DNA from 4 places in the Oceanobacillus aidingensis genome. Region 3 is predicted to be linked to each of the others. Evidence: riboswitches for the same ligand, from Rfam matches in the RefSeq annotation. Region 3 holds a riboswitch; each other region holds the start of a gene.
The links. Region 3 has a riboswitch for S-adenosylmethionine ahead of ACFO3P_RS13590 (methionine ABC transporter ATP-binding protein). Riboswitches for the same ligand answer to the same signal wherever they lie in the genome.

Region 1 (3,539 bases), on a different contig from region 3:
ATTTCTGGAACAGAAGGGGATTATGAACCCTTTCTATTGTTTATAGCCGAGCGAGAGGTGAAAACGTTAGAAAATTATTTAGCTTTTTTAAAAGATTTATAAATAGAACCTTCATTTAGTAGAAGTTTATCGGCACATAGGATGTGATAGGATGGAATTAAATCAAAAAGAAGATGAATTTGCTACGAAAACTACAGCTCAAAATTTGGGGAGCGAATGGCTCTAAACTAACTGAGCGATAAAAAAGTTGTTACTGTCGTTTCAGAAACATGAAAATTTAGGGAAATCTTCAGTTGATATTGTAGTACAGTGAGTTAAAAGAATATATATTCATTAGGATGTAATAGTCCCTTATAATATAGGTATAGACAAGGAGGATTCAATGAATTTTGAATAATAAAAAAATGGATTTTTCTACCCTTGTTGCCAATTTGCTTACTGTTGGTCTAGTAATGGGTAGTATCGCAGTTATTGTAGCCATTCCTATTTTAATAACATATGGTTTATCTAATATTTTAGCAGGCTGGAATCTTATCGAAATACATTTTTTTGATAGTATTTTTATTAATTTTCTTTACTTCGGAGGATTGCTTTTTCTGTCTTACGTGGTGGGGATGCTGTTTGATTTGTTATATATGCTAATCCTTAAAGCAGCGAAAATGAAACAGACAAAGAAAGTAATGCTTTGGAGTTATGTCGTTCAATGGTTGCTTAGTGTTAGTTTTTATAAAATATGTATTGAGCCCCTATTTACGAGGGTTAGTGTATCATGGGAAGGAGCAGCTATTTTATTTTTTTGCTTGTATTTTTCTGCTTTTGTGATCAGTGAAGATTATAAAATTTTTTCCGATAAAAAAAGGTAACGCAATTTTGATTTAAAATCGATCGCAGAAAGATTCCTATATTTTGGGATTCTCCTTGACGAATTCATTGCTTCCATGTAAAGTAAACTGTAATTATTCGTATAATTCCATATATTCTTATCGAGAAAGGTGGAGGGACTGGCCCGCTGAAGCCTTAGCAGCAGACGTTGATTTGTACTGTGCTAATTCCAGAAGCATTTTTGCTTGAAGATAAGAAGAGATTTTATCATATCGAACCTCTTCTATTTTCGGAAGGGGTTTTTTTTAATGGAATATAGAATGAATATAGGAGACAAAGAGGAAGGGGTATTCGATGGCGATATCAGCAGAGACAAAAAATACACGGGCTCCATTCAGAGCAGATCATGTAGGGAGTTTTCTTCGTCCCAAGCGTTTAAAAGAAGCGCGTGCCCAGAGGGCAAAAGGAGAAATCAGTGCAGAACAATTGCGTCAATTGGAAGATGAGGAAATTATCAAACTGGTAGAACAGCAGAAAAAAGCAGGTCTTCAATCGGTGACAGATGGGGAGTTTCGCCGTGCCTGGTGGCATTTTGATTTTCTGGAAGGCTTCGATGGCGTGGAAGGCTATACCGCGGAGCAAGGCTTGCAATTCACTGGTGTGGAAACGAAAAAACGAGGCATTAAGGTAACCGGTAAAATTGGTTTTAGTAATCATTATATGATTGAGCATTATAAATTCCTGCATGGTATTGCCGGGGATGCGGTTGCAAAATTTGCGATTCCGAGTCCGAACATGCTCTTTTTCCGGGCGGATTTTGAAGAAGGAATTTATGAAAATGATGAAGCCATTATTGATGACCTGGTTGCTGCTTATCAAGGGGTGATTCAGGCATTATACGATGAAGGCTGCCGCTACTTACAGTTGGATGATACGTCCTGGGCAACCTTTTTCTCAGAGAAGGGCAGAAATTCGTTGCTTGAAAAAGGAAGAAATCCAGAGAAAACAGCTGAATTATGTGCGAGAGCAATCAATGAATCGATTGCGAACAGACCGGATGATATGCTGGTAACAATGCATATTTGCCGGGGGAATTTCCAATCTACCTATATGTCAAGCGGCGGTTACGAGGCGGTGTCAGAAACGATTTTTGGCGGTTTACAGGTGGATGGTCTTTTCCTGGAGTTTGATGATGACCGCTCGGGCGGATTTGAACCTTTACGCCATGTGAACCGTGATGATTTATTCATTGTGCTGGGTCTTATCACGTCTAAGTTCAGCGAGCTGGAAGATCCGGAGGCTGTTAAAGCAAGAATTACAGAAGCGGCGGGCTATGTACCGTTGAATCAGCTTTGCCTGAGTCCTCAATGCGGGTTTGCTTCCACAGAGGAAGGGAATTTATTGAGTGAGAAACAGCAATGGGAAAAAATCCGGCATGTTGTGCGAATTGCTGAAGATGTCTGGAAATAAGAGTGATGAGCAAGGGAGATTTGGAGAGGTGAGCTTTCCAAATCTCCTTTTTGTCGAACTTTTTTGAATACGTACTATGAATCATTTAGAGAAGATTGTTTTGAATGAAAATACTTTTGAGCTAATAAACCAGTATTGAAAACGGAAGCTAAGGTGATGAACAAAAATAAATTTGCCATTATGTCACTGATTTGATAAGTAAAATTAAAAAGTAAGTAAGTGTTTATGATGAATAATATTGAAACAACTGACGAAAGGATGAATTGATTTTTAAACGATTTGAACAAAAAAACGCTCCTCTCTTTGTCAACCTAATTTAAATCAAGGTTAACATACGGGCGTGAAAAATTAAATATAAATTCCAAAAAAATTCAAACAAAGAAAGAAATCATTATAATTTTTTGATATATTAGTAATAACAATAAGAATATTCAGCTGTTTTATCATGGTAAATAAAAGAATTTATACGAATGATAGTACATCGTTTCAAATAAAAGGGAGAATGTAGAATGGAAATTCGCAGTTTACAAAGTTCGGATTATGATGTCCTGATTCCGCAGATAAACGACTGGTGGGGCGGGCGTGATATGGCAGGAATGCTGCCTAAATTATTTTTTCAACATTTTAAGAATACCAGCTTTATCGCAGAAGAAGATGACGAGATAATAGGTTTTTTAATTGGATTTTTATCTCAAGATCAGTCAGATGAAGCATATATTCATTTTGTCGGTGTACACCCGGATTACAGGAAGAAAGACATTGGAAAAACACTTTATGAGAAATTTTTCACCAAAGTTAAAATGGCTGATCGGAAAATCATCCGCTCCATCACTTCTCCCGTAAATAAAACATCGATTGCGTTTCATCAAAAAATGGGCTTTGTGATCGAGCGAGGAGACAAAACAGTAGATGGTGCAGCAGTAAAAGCAAATTATGATGGGTTTGGCAATGATCGCGTTCTGTTTAAGAAAGAGCTGACATAAAAAAGGAGGAAATAAGATGAAAGCGGTTGTGATGAATGAATTTGGCGGATCAGACGTGCTGCAATTCAAAGAAATACCAAAGCCAGAACCTCAACCCGATGAAATTTTAATTAAAGTAATTTATACCAGCGTGAATTATGCTGATATTAAGAACAGAAATGGCAGTAAAGCGAAGGCGAATTTCCCGATGATTTTAGGTTTAGATGCCGCTGGAGCAGTCGAGAAGGTTGGAGCATCTGTAGAAAGTGTCAAGCCTGGTGACCG
Region 2 (3,539 bases), on a different contig from region 3:
CAATAAACTTCCGACATGGTCTGCACGAAATGGTGCTTTCACTGCTGTTTTTGTCATGTTATTCCTTCTCCCTTTTTGGTAGATAGTATTTATTATGGCAAAATGGCAAACGATCGAACTGGAAAACCGCTTGCTTTTTCAGGCTTGGGACTAATATTGAAAATCACAGCTCCTTTTGCCGGCAATTGATCCAGATTCGTCAGCAGCTCTACTTGAAAAGTATCCTGCTCTAATACATAATACTCGCCGATCAATGAACCATTTTTTCTGGCATCCACAGCCGCATCCGTGTCAAACGTTTCATGACCCACTGCTTTAATCTGTCTTTCTTCAAATAAGAACTTCAGAGCATCGAGCCCCCATCCGGGTAAATGACTGTCTCCATTCTCATCCTTATTCTCAAATGCACCTTTATCCGGCCAGCGCTTGCTCCAATCTGTCCGTAACGCGACAAATGTACCCGCTTCAACCTTTCCATGCACCTCTTCAAAAGCTAAAATGTCCTCCACCGTTAAAATATAATCATGGTTTTCTCCGGCTGCTTCTGATTTATCAATCACAACGATTGGGAGGACAACTTCTTTTAAATCCAGCTCCTCTAAATAGCGCTGATCACGAACAAAATGAATAGGTGCATCAATATGTGTGCCATATTGTCCGGAAACACTGAACTGCTGTGCGAAAAACCCGTCATCATGCGTATATAATGTTTCAAACTCGGCATCTTTAAATGCGGCAAAATGCGGCGAATTAGGACCGAATGTATGTGTTAAATCTACCCATGTTTTTGATTTTAGTGTTTCTAACGCGTGTAAGATTTCATTTTCTTTGGTAACTGTCATGATAAGCCGCCTCCCAATATATTGTTTTACGCTTTTGTTTTGTAATCTGTGATATGATCCTGCAATGTTTCATCTTCACCAAATAAAAAGTGTTTATGCATATCTGGAGAATAAATTGAATTAATTGTTTCGATGCCGACAGCTTCCGCAACCGCACGCAGCATTGCCGGTGAAGCTCCACAGCATAAACCGATATAATTCACGCCGATGCTATGTGCTTGTTTCGCCCATTCTGCCAGCTCATAGCGGTTATGATATAGCGGATCCAGAGAAGTCGGGAAGGTTGTTTCCGTTGGTAAATGACAGCTGCACCCTCCATCCGGCAAGTTAAAGAAGGTTGGATTCTCTTCTGTTGTCCGGTATGGAATCGGCAGTGCTCCAACATACCCGTCTACTTTGTCACGAATCTTTTCTAAATACGGCTGCATCGTGTCCGGCCCCCGGAAACAGTTCATCCCAACAACCAAGGCGCCGTTATCCTCTAAAATCTTACATGACTCTTCCACTGTGTAACCATCACGTAAAATGTTTTCACCCATTAATCCCAAGGTAATAACTGCCGGTAAATCATATTTTTTAATTTCCTCTAAAGCAATCAATGCTTCTTCATGATAATAAAAAGTTTCTCCGTTAATATAGTCAACATCCTCATCCTTACACCATGAAACCATTTCATTAAACATCGCTCTGACTTTATCCTTGGATTCCTGATCTTCCGGATTAAAAATATTGGTGTTCGATATATTTCCTGCAACCAGAGCTTCCTCTGTCGGATGTTCCTTTGCTACTTCCTTCGCTAATTTAATAGCATTTCTATTTAGAGGCTCTAATAAGTCCTCTTTACCGATAATGCGCATTTTTTCTCGGTGTGCGTTGTATGTAAAGGCAAGCACTACATCGGAACCTGCTTTCATGTAATCACGATAAACTGCCTTTAGCGTTTCCGGGTTATCCAGCGCTACTTCGGGTACAAAGGAGCCCGCCTGCAAATACCCTCTGCGCTCCAATTCAAATAAATATCCTTCCCCTACAATAACTGTTCCTTGCTTTAATCGCTCTTCCAAACTTCTTTTCGCCATCGTTCCATTCCTCCTGTAAGCTTTTAATTATTTGGTTCGCTGCGGATAAGTCGATATAGACACGAAAAAACCTCTTCTTTCAGAAAGAAGAGGTTTTGAGTACGATATCAATGTCTCTTCTTATCTGCTAGCTAACGCTACTGGAATTGGCACAGTTCTTTTATAAGTCTGTTGCCGAGGCTTCGAAGGGCCAGTCCCTCCACCTCTCTGGATAAGAAAATGTATTGCTATTTATTTGTTGTAGATAACTATATATCTATTTGAATTCCATGTCAATAAGAAATTTTAAAAATATTTCAGCGGTTTTTGAATCGGTTTGAATGAATCTTGTAAATATCTCATATCATAGAGAGAAGTTCCAAACACGCACGGCTTTATATCTCTAAGCAGATGTTTAAATTCCGTAAAAAAAAGGAATGTTAATTTCATGGAGAAAAATTCATAAAATGTTCAAAAAGTATAGACACACCCGAAAAATAAGCATATAATACAAATTAATTCTAAAACATGTAGACATTATATTGAATTTATTCTTCATTATTGGTATAATTAATTCTTTCGCTTTAAGAAATCGAATCAAAAAATATATTTATCATACGGAAGGGGGCGTAGATGTTGAATAGATATTTGATGATTGCTTTAATGATTATCCTTTTGCCAATGACACAATTATTCCCAGGTGTACATCACAGCTACGTTCTCACCGATCATGAAATACTGATTGATTCCCAATCGTCACCTGATTTAGGCGTTGGCGGAAATGACCAGCAAGATAAATCATTTATAGCAAGTCCAGGTTTAGTCATTACCTTATTCTTATTAGGCAGTCTCTGTTTATTCACTACGATTGTGCGGGTCAACCGTACGAAACAGCTGCTGACACCTGTTTTCTATCAATCCAATTTCGTGGTTTAAGCCTCTTTTAATAAAAAAATTAAAAATTAAAAGAGGAGGCAAAAACTATGATGATTTTCAGATTAATTGTTATTGGGTTCTTTTCACTGACTGCATTGTCCGTTTTCACTTATCAAGGTGTTGAGGTATTTCATGCAGTTGCGGATATATTCAGAGCAAAATCATAAGCTATCGTGTACCCCTTCGTACAATAAGCTTTTTCACCCTATACTAATCAAAAGGCAGCCAATGAAATGGATTCATTGGCTGCCTTTTTTGATTTAAGAGAAGTCGATGCTTTATTTAAAATTACCGCCGCGTACTTCTGACACATCATAGACAGTTACAAATGAAGTGGCATCGATATCTTGAATCGTTTCTTTCATTTTACTTTCTTCCAGTCGTGTAATCACACATTTAATTTGTTTAAATTCCTTTTTGGAGTAGCCGCCTTCTACATGCTGTAATGTACAGGCACGTCCCAGCCGGTCGCCAATTTCTTTCATCATCTCATCTGCATGCTCGGTAATGATATAAACTGCTTTTGTACTGCTTAATCCTTCTTCAATAATATGAATGACCTTGGAAGCTATGTAATAAGCAATACCGGACATCAGGGCCCCTCTTAATCCAAACACCGTGGACACTACGATAAATACAAATAAATTCAGAAATAATATTAAGTCACTCGTTCCAAAAGGCAGCTTTCGGGATAATAATACAG
Region 3 (3,539 bases):
TCTAAGATTTCAGCATGCGGGATACTGGAAGCACCAACTGTAATTTCAGCCGGCTCGTCCCCATCACTGCCTGTACCTTCTTCGTTGTTGGAAGAATCATCATTTCCTCCGCATGCTGCTAAGAATAAAATCAAACTCGCAGCTGCTAAAAACCAAAGCTTTTTCATGTTGAACGCCCCTTTTTATTTTTTATTATGTGAATCAAGAAATTCTTGAATAGCACCTTTCTTAACGCTTGTCTATCTTTCTGGTTATAGCATCCCCAATAAACTGGAAGATAAATACGATAATCACAATGATGACTGTGCTGACAAATACAACATCCCAGCTTTTCCGCTGAAATCCGAAATAGTAAGCATGGTTCCCTAGTCCTCCTGCTCCAATCGCACCTGCCATCGCAGTATAACCGATTAAAGCAATCGCTGTAACCGTCAGCCCCGATACAAGTGCAGGCTTGGACTCCGGAAGCAGCACCTTAAAAATAATCGTACTTGCTTTAGCTCCCATTGCTTTTGCAGCTTCTACAACTCCTTTGTCTACTTCTTTCAATGCAATCTCCACTAATCTTGCATAGAAAGGTGCAGATCCGAGGATTAAAGCCGGCAGTGCAGCATTAGGACCGCGCAATGTCCCTACTACAAAATCGGTGAAAGGAAATAACAGCAGGATTAATATAATAAACGGAACGGCACGAAATACATTGACAAATGTTGCAACAACAAAATTAATCAATCGATTTTCCCAAAAGTTCCCTTTCGACGTTAAAAATAACAGCAGCCCTAAAAGTAAGCCAATAATGGCTGTGCCGACTAAAGCTATAATGGTCATGTAAAGTGTTTCTTGAGAAGCTTCTACTAAATCTTCTATCGTAACGTTTGGAAATAATTCCTCAAGCATGCTGAATTACCTCCAATTCAATAACATCCTGTTCCTCCAGGTACTGCATTGCCTCTTTCAGCTGATTTCCAATCAGCTGAACAATCAATGTCCCATAGCTCCCGACCTGTGTCTGGGTGATTTTCCCCTGCAAAATATTAACATGGATATCAAAATTCTTCACAAGCTGGCTGATTACGGTCTGATTTGCACTTTCTCCTAAAAACTGAATCCGTAATAACGCGCCCTCTTGATATCTTTCCTTCAACTCTGTCATGTCTTCCTCTTCCTCATCCGGACCAGTCAGCTGTTCAACAAACTTCTGCGTTACCGGCTGCTTTGGTCTGGTAAATACATCGAGAACCGTTCCTTCTTCTACCACTTTCCCTTGTTCCATCACAGCAACCCGATTACAAATTTTGCGGATAACATGCATTTCATGGGTAATCAAAATAATGGTTAGACCCAGCTTTTCATTAATATCCTGCAATAAACGCAGGATTTGATTCGTTGTTTCCGGATCAAGTGCGGAGGTCGCTTCATCACAAAGCAGGACTTTCGGTGAATTCGCCAATGCTCTTGCAATTCCGACCCGCTGCTTTTGTCCGCCGCTTAACTGTGCCGGATAGGCATTTTCCTTTCCTGCCAAGCCTACTAATTCAATCAATTCCAGCACCCGCTTTTTCCGGTCGCTTTTCTCCACACCGGAAATCTCAAGCGGAAATTCTATATTTTCAGCGACTGTCCGGGACCAGAGCAGATTAAAATGCTGGAATATCATTCCAATATCCTGCCTGGCGATACGCAAATCCTTTTTCGATAAGGAGGTAATAACCTGATCACCGATTTTTATCGTACCTGTCGTCGGTTCTTCCAGCCTGTTAATCAAGCGGACAAAAGTACTTTTCCCTGCCCCGCTGTATCCGATGACGCCATAGATATCTCCATCTGCTACGTTAAGATTTAAATTATCAACAGCGACAATATCTTTTTTTTCTAAAGAGAATATTTTCTTCAATCCTTCAATGGATATCACTTTATTTCACTCCTATATGTGTACAAACCTATTTTATTGTGTACGATTTACTTTTCTCTTCATTGAAAAAGCGTCTTTCTGCAAGAGAACAGAAAGACGCTTTATTATACACAATATCGTCCATTGCTCCCTTATCTTTACAGTTTCCTGCAGGAATTGGCACCTTTTCAATGATTGAAGGTTGCCGCGGTTTCAATGGGCCAGTCCCTCCACCGCTCTTGATAAGAGTTTGCCTATTTTTAAATGAAGTGCCATTATAGTAGCATGCCATTTGTGCCTTGTCAATCACAATCCCTAGCCATTCACTCAGGTTTCTGTGGAATCTGCTGCTTCTCGTATATTGAACCGTCCTCTTGTACAGAAAAAACTTAGTTGTTTATTGCTGTGAATAATTCCGGTTTGTATTTCATCAAATACTGATAAATATTTGCTGTCGATTGAAACGTGTACACTTTCTCAATCATTTTACCGTTTTCCATAAATGCAAGACATGGCACGCTTTCGACTTGATGAGACTGCATAAAATCAGGGTGCATGGACGCGTTCATCTCCGTAAATATATCAGTTTTATGCAGTCTTTCTATTTTTTCAAGCATAGCGCGGGCTACCGTACATGTCCCGCAAAATGGTGTATAAATATATAGTATGAATCGTTGATGATTCTTTTCTTCTCCACTAAACTGTTTCAAGTTCATTCCCCTCAATCTTTTTCTTCCCATAAAATAATATATGCTGAGTGAAAGGATTACACTGATTGCGTATAAAACGACTTCGCATCTTTCCTTATTTATTTCCTCGGCGAATAGAATCCATTCTTATTTTAACGTTTTACGTTACCATTTTGCAAGGTAATTGAGATTGATTCCAATGCGTTTTCCTGCCAGAATACTTGCCAACATTCTTTTTGGGGTGGCGGCAACCTCACGAAATTCACTGCTTACATAAATATGCTCTGCGTGCGGCAGTTCCCTGGCTAGCTGTTTTCGGAGTTTCATTCCCGAATCATCCTCGTCCACCAGAATAAATACATCTGTATCGTCCAAATGATAATATTCCAACAGCTCTTCAAATTTTTCTACACCGATGGTTCCATTTGTACAAACAATGGTGATGGTATTGTCGTCAAGAATTTTTTCTAGATGCTTTTTATCAGATAACCCTTCAACGATTATGACTTTGTTGTAATCATCTTCCATCATCGTTTTGCACTCCTTATCGAAGTGATTAGGTAAACATCTTTTTTAACCTAATCCTATCCTATGCTTTTTCTATATTATATGAAAAGAAAAGAGCTAACTATACACGAATGTGGAAAAGTCAGCTCTTTTTCACCTATTTTTAGAGCCTTTTTTGAAAATTCAGGAGCAGCGCCTGTATTTTCTCTTTCTCTAAAATAGGTGTAATGTAATTTTATTATCCTTCGATAAATTCCTGGTATGCTTTCGAATCTAATAATTCCTCTAAATCTGCTTCATTCTCAAGTTCAATAACAATCATCCATGCTTTTTCATGCGGTGATTCATTCACAAGCTCTGGGCTGTCTTCCAGTTCTTCATTTACTTCTACCACTTTTCCGCTGACTGGAGCATACAGCTCGGATACCGTTTTAACAGATTCCACACTTCCA
Region 4 (3,539 bases), on a different contig from region 3:
CCATCAAAGTTTTCTTCAATAAATTCTTTCACTTCGTCTGTATGGTAAATATCAATAAATTGCTGAACGACTTCATCATCTTGGTTTTCTGTACGAGCTGCAATCAAGTTAACGAATGTAGAATCCTGCTCGATAAAGAGCGAATCATCATTGGGTGAAAGCCCTGCTTCAATTGCAAAGTTTGAATTGATTGCTGCTGCATCAACTTCGCCAAGCTGTCTTGGAATTTGTGCAGAGTCTAATTCCAGTAATTCAAGGTCTTTCGGATTGTCAATTACATCATTTACGGTTGCATTTACACCCAAGCCTTCTTCTAATGTGATAAGACCAGCTTGTTCAAATAATAATAAAGCACGTCCGCTGTTTGTAGGGTCGCCAGGGAGCCCTAATGTTGCGCCATCAGGAAGGTCCTCCAGAGAATCAACCGATTCGGAATAAACTCCCATCGGGAAAGTAACGGTATCTGCTACCTTCACAATATCCAAGCCTCTTTCTTCCACCATGCTGTCCATAAAAGGCTCTGTCTGGAAGCTGCTGATGTCAATTTCACCTTCATCCAGTGAAACGTTTGGCATCACATAATCACTAAAAACAACTGTTTTAATTTCTAAATCGTCTTCTGCTGCAATTTCAGCTATTTTTTCAACAATTTCTTCATGTGGACCGGCTGTTACACCTACTGTCAATACGCCGTCTTCAAGTAAATCTGAACCGCTCTCTTCCTCATCTCCTCCGCAAGCAGCGAGGAAAACGAATAATAAAGCTGTAATAAGAAGTAAATATTTCTTTTTCATGATGATTTTCCTACTTTCTTTTTTTATTTAGTAACACTCTCAAGTTGTAAAAATGCGTCGATAACGGTATTTGCATTAATTTCTTCTTTCATCAAATGAATGGATTCTTCTTCCCGTGTCACTTTTTTCGCAATGGTTTCCAGCAGCTCCTGATCATCCGTATGTATGGAGAAGTCTGCTAATTTTGTCGGGAATCCCCATGTATCATAGTAAGCTAATAGCTTCGTAAGCTCGTTTTTATCCTGTTCGATAGCAAGCTGAGCTAAAATGCCGTAGGATACAATTTCCCCGTGAAGTGAATCGGCAATCTGCGGGGCAGCAGTTAACCCATTATGAATGGAATGCGCACCTGCAATTCGTCCAGCTTTTCCGCCGAAGCCGCCAACCATACCGCCTGTTGCGATAATTGCTTCGATAACACGAATAAGAGCATCAGTGACTTGGTTACTCTCACAAGCTTGGATTGCTGCTTCACTGTCATCCAGCAAAATATCCTTGCAGGCACGAGCGGCGAATTGAGATATTTGCAGCCAGACTGGAAGCGTGCCTTCAGGGTAGAAGGCTTCAACTAGAGAGCGAGCTTCATAGAATTTGGCTAACGTATCGCCAATGCCTGCTTTTAAGTATTTTACAGGAGCTTCTGCAATAATTGCTGGTTCTACCACTACGAGTGTATTAGATTCAGGAAACTCAGTGTAATGAGAATGAGCACCATCTTCCTGATAAAAGACGCTTAATGGCGTCCAAGCTGCGCAGGTGGCGGCAATCGTTGGGATTAAGATACTTTTTATTTGCGCATTGGCAGCCGCTGCTTTGGCAATATCCAGAGCTGTTCCCCCGCCGATGCCGATGACAGCATCTATTTGCTGTTCTTCATAAATCGAGGCCAGTCTGTCAGTTCGTTCCACGGTGCAATGCCCATCTGCAGTATGTATATCTTTTTCCTCTATTTGATCCAGCAATGCAGAAGGAAGATATGGTTTTGCTTTTTCCCAAGCAGTACGCCCGGCAACTACAGCAATCCGCTTCACCCGCAAGTCATTCAGATTTTCTATCAGGTATTCCAGAGAACCTTCACCGATTTGATAATGGCTGGGCGATCCCTTTACAGTAACTGTTTGCATGGTAAGATAACCCCTTTTACATGTGTTTAAATGCTACATAAAAAACCTCTCTATTTCGTTCTAGAGAGGTTGAATAAGTTCATTTACGAAACGTCCTCTCTTATTTTCCAAAGCACATTATGCACTTTGCAGGATTTAGCACCTTTTTTAGAACGAGTTCTAGAAAGGTTGCCGGGCTTCATCGGGCCAGTCCCTCCGCCACTCTCAATAAGAGTTCTTATGTAACTGTGGATACATTTTAATATGAAATATGAGAAAAGTCAAATATAGCTTGATGCAAGGGAGCTGGCGGGCTAATTATGTTAATCAGCACCATTTTTGGTCCCAAAATCCAAATACTTGAACGGATTATCGCTCGTTTCTTTTAAAACACATTCATCCATTTATTTCATGTTTACTCTTTCTTATTTTTTGATATAATAAGAACAAATGTTCAGAACAAAAGTTCTTATTTGGAGGAATAAATATGATTGGATTACTTCATCATTCTCTGGATAAAAAGGAAAAAATCATGATCTATTATATCGACCGCCATAACAATGTAACGCAGCGTGTTATTCGCGTCGTAGGTATAGATGATAAAAGGATTCTTGCTTATTGTTACTATAAAAAACAGGTGCGCAGCTTTAAGATAGAAAATATTTTATCCATAGGGTGTGTAAAAAGGAGCGTCGGGGCTTGAATATTGGTGTACAGGAAGAAAGGAATACGAAAGAAAAAACAATGTTAAATGAGCGGCAACGGAAGCAGAATTGCTTTCAATTAATTATCGCACATAAAGATAATTTGCTTATTGAAGTGAAATGCTATCAGGATTGTCATGTTCATCATATAAAAGGATATATAGACAGCATTAACTATCAAGACGAGCACATAGCTATAGTTGATAAGCTGGGTCAAAAGGATTTTACAATCATTAAGTTTAATGATGTAATGGACGTTTTTATATTGTAGATAAAAACCCGAATGTATTCCAAGCGGAATCATTCGGGCTTATTTCTAAACATAAACAGCGTAAGGCTGCTTTTACCTATTTCTGCTCATCCAACGCGATGTCCTTTTTCTGCTTCTTCAAATAATATGCACTCATCAGAGAAGCAATCGGAATAACCAGAGCGATGCCAAGGCCCGAAATAAGGATTCCAAGCATTTCATCATTGAACACTTTGGCATTTATAATTTGGCCAAGAGAGTAATCTAAATCCTTAAACCAGATTAGCAGTCCCATATACCCTCCGAAAAAGGCGAAGAATAGCGTGTTTGTGCTTGTACCTAGAATATCACGGCCAATACGAATGCCGGCGAAAAATAGATTCTTTCTGGAAATTTCCGGATTCTGGTCGTGGATTTCACGCATCGGAGAGGTGATTGAAATGGCAGTATCTACAATCGCCCCAATCGTGCTCATAATAATCACAGCTGTAGCAATTTGAATGAAATTTAATCCAATATGCACATTGAAAGCTGTGATTTCTCCAGATTCTTCTTCCCCAAGTCCATAAATCATGGATTGTTCGGTTAAAATAATAATGAAAAAGATTAAAATAACCATTGTTGCAATCGTAGATAAGAAAGCAAGCATCGTTTTATTATTTACCCGGTTGATGAAGAACAAGCTGAC

Region 1: another riboswitch for S-adenosylmethionine. It lies ahead of ACFO3P_RS16190 (5-methyltetrahydropteroyltriglutamate--homocysteine S-methyltransferase); the one in region 3 lies ahead of ACFO3P_RS13590 (methionine ABC transporter ATP-binding protein).
Region 2: another riboswitch for S-adenosylmethionine. It lies ahead of ACFO3P_RS03065 (homocysteine S-methyltransferase family protein); the one in region 3 lies ahead of ACFO3P_RS13590 (methionine ABC transporter ATP-binding protein).
Region 4: another riboswitch for S-adenosylmethionine. It lies ahead of ACFO3P_RS04840 (iron-containing alcohol dehydrogenase family protein); the one in region 3 lies ahead of ACFO3P_RS13590 (methionine ABC transporter ATP-binding protein).

Annotation. Positions count from the first base shown of each region.
Region 1 covers NZ_JBHSFT010000044.1:26,774-30,312, reverse strand. The annotation lists gene ACFO3P_RS16200 (Fic family protein) at 1-102, shown strand, start outside; gene ACFO3P_RS16195 (hypothetical protein) at 390-863, shown strand; SAM riboswitch class I at 978-1,080, shown strand; gene ACFO3P_RS16190 (5-methyltetrahydropteroyltriglutamate--homocysteine S-methyltransferase) at 1,177-2,292, shown strand; gene ACFO3P_RS16185 (GNAT family N-acetyltransferase) at 2,802-3,275, shown strand; gene ACFO3P_RS16180 (quinone oxidoreductase family protein) at 3,292-3,539, shown strand, end outside.
Region 2 covers NZ_JBHSFT010000002.1:103,795-107,333, reverse strand. The annotation lists gene ACFO3P_RS03075 (5-methyltetrahydropteroyltriglutamate--homocysteine S-methyltransferase) at 1-57, opposite strand, end outside; gene ACFO3P_RS03070 (cyclase family protein) at 93-842, opposite strand; gene ACFO3P_RS03065 (homocysteine S-methyltransferase family protein) at 869-1,921, opposite strand; SAM riboswitch class I at 2,039-2,139, opposite strand; gene ACFO3P_RS03060 (hypothetical protein) at 2,534-2,836, shown strand; gene ACFO3P_RS03055 (YitT family protein) at 3,115-3,539, opposite strand, start outside.
Region 3 covers NZ_JBHSFT010000020.1:88,530-92,068, forward strand. The annotation lists gene ACFO3P_RS13580 (MetQ/NlpA family ABC transporter substrate-binding protein) at 1-167, opposite strand, end outside; gene ACFO3P_RS13585 (methionine ABC transporter permease) at 229-897, opposite strand; gene ACFO3P_RS13590 (methionine ABC transporter ATP-binding protein) at 890-1,912, opposite strand; SAM riboswitch class I at 2,041-2,140, opposite strand; gene ACFO3P_RS13595 (thioredoxin family protein) at 2,281-2,601, opposite strand; gene ACFO3P_RS13600 (toprim domain-containing protein) at 2,746-3,111, opposite strand; gene gcvH (glycine cleavage system protein GcvH) at 3,326-3,539, opposite strand, start outside.
Region 4 covers NZ_JBHSFT010000007.1:90,214-93,752, forward strand. The annotation lists gene ACFO3P_RS04835 (MetQ/NlpA family ABC transporter substrate-binding protein) at 1-794, opposite strand, end outside; gene ACFO3P_RS04840 (iron-containing alcohol dehydrogenase family protein) at 818-1,918, opposite strand; SAM riboswitch class I at 2,016-2,132, opposite strand; gene ACFO3P_RS04845 (hypothetical protein) at 2,385-2,600, shown strand; gene ACFO3P_RS04850 (YolD-like family protein) at 2,597-2,872, shown strand; gene ACFO3P_RS04855 (YibE/F family protein) at 2,949-3,539, opposite strand, start outside.